3 regions of the Clostridium subterminale genome follow, and region 1 is predicted to be linked to each of the others. Evidence: riboswitches for the same ligand, from Rfam matches in the RefSeq annotation. Region 1 holds a riboswitch; each other region holds the start of a gene.
What was found. A riboswitch is a leader RNA that binds a small molecule or an ion and turns the genes downstream of it on or off. The one in region 1 is predicted to bind cobalamin.
Positions count from the first base shown of each region.

Region 2: linked by a shared signal. The riboswitch ahead of ABDZ93_RS08585 (DUF4430 domain-containing protein) and the one ahead of ABDZ93_RS17065 (YitT family protein) in region 1 are both predicted to bind cobalamin.
Region 3: linked by a shared signal. The riboswitch ahead of ABDZ93_RS06580 (energy-coupling factor transporter transmembrane component T) and the one ahead of ABDZ93_RS17065 (YitT family protein) in region 1 are both predicted to bind cobalamin.

Region 1 is NZ_BAAACI010000008.1:114,096-117,386, reverse strand. Features, by position in the region: gene ABDZ93_RS17070 (pseudouridine synthase) at 1-546, shown strand, start outside; cobalamin riboswitch at 776-958, shown strand; gene ABDZ93_RS17065 (YitT family protein) at 1,188-2,039, shown strand; gene ABDZ93_RS17060 (sigma-54 interaction domain-containing protein) at 2,056-3,096, shown strand.
Region 2 is NZ_BAAACI010000005.1:223,156-226,446, reverse strand. Features, by position in the region: gene ABDZ93_RS08595 (hypothetical protein) at 1-245, opposite strand, end outside; gene ABDZ93_RS08590 (hypothetical protein) at 245-376, opposite strand; gene ABDZ93_RS08585 (DUF4430 domain-containing protein) at 474-1,088, opposite strand; cobalamin riboswitch at 1,409-1,593, opposite strand; gene eutM (ethanolamine utilization microcompartment protein EutM) at 2,054-2,344, opposite strand; gene ABDZ93_RS08575 (phosphate propanoyltransferase) at 2,419-3,069, opposite strand; gene ABDZ93_RS08570 (acetaldehyde dehydrogenase (acetylating)) at 3,069-3,291, opposite strand, start outside.
Region 3 is NZ_BAAACI010000002.1:154,209-157,499, forward strand. Features, by position in the region: gene ABDZ93_RS06575 (ABC transporter ATP-binding protein) at 1-893, opposite strand, end outside; gene ABDZ93_RS06580 (energy-coupling factor transporter transmembrane component T) at 874-1,758, opposite strand; cobalamin riboswitch at 1,984-2,159, opposite strand; gene asrC (sulfite reductase subunit C) at 2,257-3,219, opposite strand; gene asrB (anaerobic sulfite reductase subunit AsrB) at 3,234-3,291, opposite strand, start outside.

The sequences.
Region 1 (3,291 bases):
ACAGTGTTTGACTTTTTTCATGAGGTTAACATGAATGGAGTATTTCATGTTGGTAGATTAGATAAAGATACAGAAGGATTATTGTTGCTTACTAACGATGGAAGTTTTGATCATCAGTTAATGTATCCACAAAAACATGTTGAAAAGACATATTTTTTCTGGGCATTGGGTTCTTTAGATAAAGAAGGTAGAGAGCTGCTAGAAAAGGGAATTTCCATTGGAGAAAATGAAGCATTAACGAAACCAGCAAAAATAGAAGTAGTTAAATGCGGAAATTACAAAGAGCTAGAACTGGAGACTAATATTAGAGAATTTTATAATATGGATTCAAGCCGTTATGATCAGCCAGTTGTCTCTGGATATCTTACAATTTCTGAAGGACGTAAACACCAAGTTAAACGTATGTTAAAAGGAGTAGGCTGTCATGTGGTATATCTAAAGAGAATTTCCATAGGTGGATTAATGTTAGATGAAACACTTAAAAAGGGACAATATAGAATGTTGACAGAAGAGGAAATTCAAAAAGTATTGGGAAAGTTAAATTAAGATTGTTAAAAAACAAGGCAATTATTTCTAGAGGAAGGATTTTATGATATCATGATAGTGCTAACATCTTATGGTGGATAGTAGCAAATAAACAGAATTCAGATCATACAGATTAAGTGGAGGAAGTATTTTAGTCTTGTAGATATTTATCTAAAGACATTTTCATTTTTTATAAATTTACAATATTGAAATAAATTGAAATACAGTATATATTAGAATAGAGTGAAAAATAAATATAATAAATAGAGGTACAAAGTTTTGCACTTTGTTTAAAAGGGAAGCAGGTGAAAATCCTGGACGGTCCCGCCGCTGTAATGGGGAGAAGCTTCATTTAGTGCCACTGACTTATGTTGGGAAGGCTGAAGCAACTATGAACCAAAGTCAGAAGACCTGCCTTTATTAATACATCGTTAGCTCTACGGTAGATAGGGGGTGTCATAATGAGACAATTGTATGTAAAGTATAATTTTCATACAAAATTTTTAGTTTGTTTCTTGTGCCTCTTAACAATTGAGTTAAGAGGCTTTTTTCTTTGGATAGGAAGAATAGTACTCAAGCACTATGGCTAAGTATCAATAAAAATTCAAGTGTTTAATAAATTTTATTAGTACTTTTTTAGAATTTAAAGGAGGATTTTTAATATGAAAAAAAAATTTAAAGAGTTTTTATTGATTAATATAGGAATGATTATGGTAGCTGCGGGAATGTACTTCTTCCTAATGCCTAATAATCTAGCCACAGGTGGTGCAAATGGTTTAGCTATTGTTCTAAATAACTTTATACCTTCTATTCCAGTTGGTGTAATCATGATTATAATTAATATTATTCTTTTTATTGTAGCATTTGTTTTTATAGGAGGAGGCTTTGGAGCTAAGACTATATATGCAAGCTTTGGTATATCTTTTATGGTTCTAACTTTTGAGAAAACAGTAATGATAAAGCAATCGATTACTGGAGATTTATTTTTGGAACTTATTTTTGGAATTCTTATCTCCGGCGCAGGAATGGGAATTGTGTTTAATCAGAATGCTTCTACAGGTGGTACGGATATTATAGCAAAGGTATTAAATAAATTTTTTCACATTGATCTAGGTAAGGGAGTATTATTGTCAGATTTAAGTATTACTTTTATGGCTGCTTTTGCTTTTGGTCCTAAGCTCTCTTTGTATGCAATGTTAGGTGTAATTATAAATGGTTTCGTTATTGATAGGATAATAGAAGGCATTAACATGAGTAAAGAAGTTACCATAATTAGTGAGGAATATATGAAAATCAAAGAATTCATTATTACAGAGCTTGATAGAGGTGTTACTGTTTATCATGGCAAGGGTGGATTTACAGAAGATGATAAAAATATAATTGTTGTAGTAATAGGAAGAAGGGAGTTTATACGACTAAGAAAGTATATTAATGAAATAGATAAAAAGGCCTTTATTACAGTAAATAATATATGTGAAGTATTTGGCTATGGATTTAAAAGTATAAGTTATTAAGTGAGGTGGTGATTAAATGAAGGTTAAGTATAATAGTGAGACATGCTCAAAGCAAGCTTTCAATGTAGAAGAAATAAAGGACAAACTTTATGAAATAAGTGGTATGAAGGTTGAAGCACCACCTATGTTAGAAGTAATGAAAAGTGCTACAAAAATCTTAAATGTTGATACTACTGCATTAATTTTAGGAGAAACTGGAGTTGGAAAAGAGGGTATTGCAAAATATATACATTTTAATAGTTCGAGAAGGAACAAGGCCTTTATCACAATTAATTGTGGAGCTATTCCTGAGAATCTTATAGAATCTGAACTATTTGGATATGAAGCTGGAGCATTTACGGGTGCAAGTAAGGGAGGCAAAATTGGATTATTTCAACTGGCTGATGGAGGAACAATATTTTTAGACGAGGTAGGCGAACTTCCTTTGTTAACTCAGGTAAAGCTATTAAGAGTAATTCAGGAAAAGAAATTTGAAAAGGTTGGAGGTACAAATTCCATATCTGTAGATATAAGAATTATTGCCGCTACTAATAAAGATTTAAAACAACTTATAAAGGCTAAAGAGTTTAGATCAGATTTATATTATCGATTAAGTGTGTTCCCTATAAAAATACCGCCATTGAGAGAAAGAAAAGAAGATGTGCCCTTGTTAATACAGTACTTTATGGATTCTCTAAATAAAAAGTATAATCTTCAGTGTTACCTTAGTGAGGAGGCTATGGAATATTTATATAATTATGAATGGCCAGGAAATGTAAGGGAACTTAAAAATGTAATAGAAAGACAAATTATTATGGCAGAAGATAACGAAATAAAAAAGAATAGTTTACCTGAGGAAATAATAAAAGCTAAGCAGGAGCAAGAGTATATGATTAGTATTAATAATTACTCAATAAAAGGATATAGTCTTAAGGAAATTATAGAAGAAATAGAACTAGAAATAATAAATGATGCCATAAACAGGCATGGTAATATTAAAAATGCATCTAAGGCTTTAGGCATAGATGCATCTACTATTGTTAGAAAGAGACAAAGAATTATGGCAAGTAATAAATAATAATATCTTATTTTAAGATAGTTTTCATATGCAGAAGTGCAATAATGCAATTTTGCAATTTTGCATATGATAGGATGAGTAAATAAAAGCAAAATTTATATTATAATACTCATAATTGTTGTAGAAAAATCAATAAATAATCTTGAAATTTGTTATTTTTTTAACTTTTCTTAAGATGATAAGCAATTTTAAATA
Region 2 (3,291 bases), on a different contig from region 1:
TCGGTAGCATAATTAGTATATGGTTGTGTACTATATAAATGATCTGAATTTATTGAACTTAATTTAGATTTTAAATCATTAAGCTTTACTGTTTCATTAATATAAGTCTCTCCATTCATCTGAATCTGAACATTAACAGTTTCATTAGCATTTGCAAAGGCATTTATATTTGCATTTACACTAATAGCTAAGGTCATAACTAAAACTAAAAGAAAACCAAAAAACTTTTTCATTTTTTTACTCATTATAATTCTCCCCAATCTTTTATCCCCTTAACATAACATTTATCTTGCCCTTTTAATTCATTATAGTCATAACCACCCGTAAAACGGGTGGCTTGCACTGTGACTATAAGCATTTTGCGTTCCATCTGCATAGCAGGTGGTTTTCTTAAAACTAATAAAAGTATTTGTTACCTTCATATCATTTTTTATAAATCTTAATTATTTATTAAAATATTTTATCCCCTAATTTTACCAAGTCTCAGATACTGTACCATAATTAAAAGTAATTGTCATACCATCTGTTAATGAGATGTTACTAGCATATGAATTTGATTTTACTCCATTTACATAGAAAGTCCATGCCTCACCAGTCCAAGTATGGGTACCATCTGAATTTTGAATAGTACCATTATCTACAGTTGTCATTCCATCAAAGTAAATAAAGTAGATTCCTGGATTACCAGTATATGGCTTCAAATCCCAATTATAGCTAATAGCAGCTTCTGTATTTGGATAATTAGTATCAAGTAATGGAGTTACCTCTGCTGATCCCTGACTCATATAGTATTGGTTATATGCAAAAATTAAAGCATCAGCTGTAGTTGGTGTCTTTATACCTTCGGTAGCATAATTAGTATAGGGTTGTGTACTATATAGATGATCTGAATTTATTGAACTTAATTTAGATTTTAAATCATTAAGATTTACGGTTTCATTAATATAAGTCTCTCCATTCATCTGAATCTGAACATTAACAGTTTCATTAGCATTTGCAAAGGCATTTATATTTGCATTTACATTAATAGCTAAGGTCATAACTAGAACTAAAAGAAAACCAAAAAACTTTTTCATTTTTTTACTCATTATAATCCTCCCCAATCTTTTATCCCCTTAACACAACATTTATTTTGTCATTCTAATTCATCATAATAAAAGTATTTGCTACCTTCTTATCATTTTTTTATAAATAGTTATGTGATGAATTTTACCAATAATTTTATCCCCCCTTATTTCAGCATGTATTTATCTATAATTTTCATTTCAGTCATTTTTCAAATTTCTAAAAGTTTTTATGCTATATAGTTAAGCTTTTATGCTCATTTTTTTAAAAATGGGCGTAAAAAATAAACATCTGCTATGCCTTCAGATATCCATGCTTATAATTGGTAAAACTTGCACAGTGAAATCTATTGATTTACCTTACTGTTGTGTTCTGACTTAGGTTCATCCTACTTAAAGCGCCTTCCCAGTTTTTATACCAGTGGCATTTTTGCTTTGTTCGTCACCCTTACAGTAGGGATTAACTGTGTCGGAATTGCACCGACTTCCTTAACGAATATTTCTCGTCATAAAATAAATCAATGATTACGATTAAATTTTTATTAGTAGTTTTACATATATTAACTTTATGTAAATTATACTACCATACAATTTGTATTATAGATATATTACCCTAAATTGTCAACTAAATATTTATATGTTATTATTTATATATTCATACATATATTGTTCCAAGCTTGAACTTTGCAATTCTCAATTAAACTTTCATATTAAAATAATATTCAAAAATAATTATATTAGAACCATTATCCATAACTTGATGTAATAATATACAAACAAAATAGAATTATCTGTTTTGTAAGAGTATCTTTATTGTGATTTTCATACTTCCTTAGGGTACAAACAATGTCCGCTCCTCACATCTCCATATGTAAGTTACTCCATCTTCATGAACTCAAGAAAAATTAAAATTGTTCTAATCAAAAAAAGAAAACGCCGCTAAATTATCTTTAGCGACGTTTTTATTTTTTTACAGTGTAATTAAAATCCTACTTTGCAGCTTCTTTAGAAGATGGAAGAATTACTTCAACCTCAGAATGTGGACGTGGGATTACGTGAACTGATACTAATTCTCCAACACGTTGTGCAGCAGCAGCACCAGCATCTGTAGCAGCTTTAACAGCTCCAACATCGCCTCTAACCATAACAGTTACAAGTCCGCCTCCAACATATTCTTTACCTATTAAATATACGTTAGCTGCTTTAACCATAGCGTCAGCTGCCTCAATTGATCCTACTAAACCTTTTGTTTCTATCATTCCTAATGCATCGTATTTCATTTTATAATCCTCCTAAATATCTTTTTTTATTTATATTATAATTTTTAATTATAACCACTTATTATGTTGCTTTTTTACTTTACTATTGTTATTTTTGATTTTGAGTTAATGCCCATTGCATTAGCTTCTTCTATATCAAGATGACATTCAAGTTTTGAAGCATCATTAGCTCTAATAGCTACATTACTATATATTCCGCCTCTTAAATCGTCAAATTTTATAGATACTATATCTCCATCACAAACTCCTAAATTTTTAGCATCTTCAGGTGTCATGTGAATATGTCTTTGTGCAACTACTAAACCTTCTTCAATTTGAACAGATCCTTTAGGTCCTACTAATGTAATTCCAGGTGTTCTGCTTAAATCTCCAGACAGTCTTACATTTGATGCTGCTCCAAGTTTAATGCAATCTCCATTTAATACTTCAACCTGAGTCTTACTTCTTACAGGTCCAAGAATTCTAACTTTTTCAATTGCACCTTTTGGTCCGCAAATTGTTACAAGCTCCTTGCATGCATATTGTCCAGGCTGAGATAACTCTTTAAGCTTTGTAAGATTGTAATCTGTACCAAAAAGAATCTCTAAATCCTTTTGTGATAGATGTACGTGTCTATTAGAAACTCCTACTGGAATCTCAGATGAGTTTCCCTGAGATGCAGTGTTTTTTTCATCGTTTTTCACAGCTTCTAGTAAAAGCTTTAATACTGCTTCACAATTATCCATTAGTTTGCCCCTTTCATAGCGGCAACTATTTGGTTAACTAAGTCTAAAATCTCTTCATTTTTTGTGCTATCAGTATTGCAATTAGTATTGTTAACGCAAGCATTATCTTTATTTAAAGCCGCTGCAGCTGCTGCAATTTGAGCTGGACTCATATTCATAAGCTGATTTTGTACGCTGTGACAATTCTCAGCAGTTTTTATACAGTTGAAAGTTGGGTCATTA
Region 3 (3,291 bases), on a different contig from region 1:
CCATATTCGCAGGCTTGTTTCTTAATATAATTTTTATCTGTTTTTGAATCTAAACACTCTAATCCAATGTCAGAATATTTATCATCGATTTTACATCTAGTTTCTTTGAAATCATTAGGCATGGCATCCCATGAAAGTTTTTTTGTTAACTTCAAATAATCAGGTAAAAAATTAAAAACTTCTTCCTTAGATTCTTTATAAAAATCATACCTACTATTATAAAAATTAACTTTACCCTCATTCATATAGGCAATCTTATCAGCTATATCAAACCATTTATTTACTCGCTGCTCTATAACTATTATTGTTATTCCCAATTCTTCATTTATTTTTCTAATTAGATTCACAATGCTTTCTGCCGCAGAAACATCAAGCTGAGAGGAAGGTTCATCAAAAATAATACATTTTGGCAAATATGCCACTGCAGAGGCTATTGCAACCTTTTGCTTTTGCCCTCCTGATAAAGTTGTTATATCTCTTTCTGCCAGGTCAGTTATTCCTATAAACTCCATGACCTCCCATACACGTCTCTTAATTGTTGATTCACTTACCCCTATATTTTCAAGTCCAAAAGCAATCTCTCGGTGAACCTTATTCATCATTAATTGCTTCTCTGGATCCTGAAAAACCATTGTAACTGTCTTTGCCCTTTCGCTATGGCTCATCTCTTCTAGCGATACTCCATCAATGATAATTCCTCCTGATATGGTACCACCGTAAAAATGAGGAACAGCACCTGTAATTGATTTAGCTAAAGTTGATTTTCCTGAACCCGATTTCCCAACTACTAATAAAACATCTCCTCTACCTAATCCTAAATTTATGTTATTTAAAGATTTCTTTCCTTCTAGAGGATATGAATAACTTAAATTTTCAATCTCTATATATTCCATTGTCTTTCTCCCTACTATATTTTAAAATTAATAATGTAATAGCTAGAATTATCACAAATATTGATGTTGTTCCATAGTTAAATATATTTACTAGACTTATCCCATCATATATTTTGAAATCAACAGCTCCTTTATATTGAGCAAATATATATACTATTAATAAAACTCCGCTTAAAACCATAATAGAAATATCTTTTTTTCTAAACTTCTGTCTGTCATAGGTACTTCTTTCATTACTTAAAAATCCTCTAACAAAAGCTGCTTCCCCTATATCGAAAGAACTTTCCATAGAATTTTCAAGTAATATTGACAATACTGGAACATAGCTTTTAGTCATTTCTCTTGAACTCTTTTTATTAAAATCAACTCCTCTAATTGTATAAATTTCTTTAAGTTTATTTAATCTATCTCTAAGACCAGGAACTAACTTAAAAGCAATAACCAGAGTTAAAGTTGATTTTGGCATCTTGCTTGAAAAATATGAAATTGCCCTATCTGAATCAATAATAAATTCAAAGGATATAAAGAGACTGGCCACTGCAAATAACTTAAGTGCCATTGTTAATGCGTATATCAAAGCCTCCAAGGTAAATTTTTTACTTCCAATTTGAAGTAAAACCATACTACCTTGTGTAACAAATATCATATTTAGAAGAATTATAAATATGGCAAAGGGTATAAAATAAACTAAAACTTTTTTTAATTTATATGTGTTTCCGCTATATATGAATAATGAAAATATATAAAAATATAGAGAGAAAACCACTGCTGGATTATCATTAGAAAAAATTATTATTATTAATGATAAAAATAAAATAATATATGTTAAAACATGAAAATCAAACTTTCTTATTTTAAAACTCAATTTTTCGCCTCCTTTTAATAAATATTAATTTACTACTTATTTCGAATAAATTTAAACGTAAAAAAAGTCCATTTAACTCTAAGTTAAATGGACTTAAATAACATCATAATTACCAATCATATACATCATAAAAATATATAAATACAAAGAATATATTAAAAATATATTTATGTATACATATGTATATAAATATCTTGTGTTACACCACTCCATTCTCCGCAGAGTTTACGTGTTAAAACACAGGCAGGTCTTCTGACTCAGGTTTCATGGTTTTTGTACACCTTCCCAGTTTCCCAGTGGTATAAGTACAAAACTCCACCTTTACAGCGGCGGGACCGTGTAGGATTTACACCTACTTCCCTTTTAATTGATAAAATCAAACCTATATTTCATTATTTACTTTTTATTCATTTTCGCAAATTTTACAAATATGATTATACTACAACAAATATTTACATTCAAGGGGCAAAAGTCAATTGTGAGTAAAATATATTATTTTTAATACTTAATTCCATCCCAGTACATGGTTTCTTGAACAATAGTTTTATCCGATAGATTAACTCCTTCCATTGCCCACTTTTTAAATTCTGGGAATCCTGTTCTATCTACAATATATCCTATATGCTCCTTACCACCTGGGGCATCCTTATCTATATATTCCTTAACATAGTTATAAGTATTACAGATAATTTTTATGATACTTTCCTCATCTACCCAAGCTATAAAATCTTTTGCCATACGTGGATTTTTCTTTCCTGTTCTACCTAAAAGAACAAGCTTGTAATATTTTTCTCTACTTCTAGTCCATGCATCCGTCGGACACGCTATTACACACTCTCCACATCCTATACACTTTTTGTGATCACGTTGAATTTTATAGTTATTCATAGTTAATGCTCCAGTGGATTTCCTTGTACATGCTTTTACGCAAGCTCCGCAGGATACACATTTATTCATATCATATTGTGGTTCGGTCATTCCTATTATTCCAAAGTCATTTAATCTAACTTTTGCGCAGTCATTAGAGCACCCTGTTAATGCCACTTTAAAGTGTAGGTCATTTGGGAATATAGCCTTTTCTATCTTTTTAGCAAACTCTGTTGTATTGTAATTAGCATATGGACAGATATTGTTTCCTACACATGCAGATATATTCCTAGTTCCAGCTGCAGAATAACCCATGCCTTCATCTACTTGATTAATTTCTAATCCTTCGATGATTGGTTGTAGTAAAGCATTTACTTTATCTATATCTTCAAATCTAATACCAGGTACTTCAAATCCTTGTCTCGTAGTAATGTTTACAGTTCCATCACCATATTTTTCTGCAATCTCTTGAACCATAGATAAATACTTAGCATCCATCTTCCCCCCTGGAACACGAATTCTTGATGCAGTAAATCCTCTTGTTTTTGTAACTCTAAAGGCATTCTTTTTAAGTTTTTTAGTGTTTATATCCATATCCTCACCTCCAATTAATCTATTAGCTCTTTACCCTTTGTATAGTTAAATACAGGGCCATCTAAGCAAATA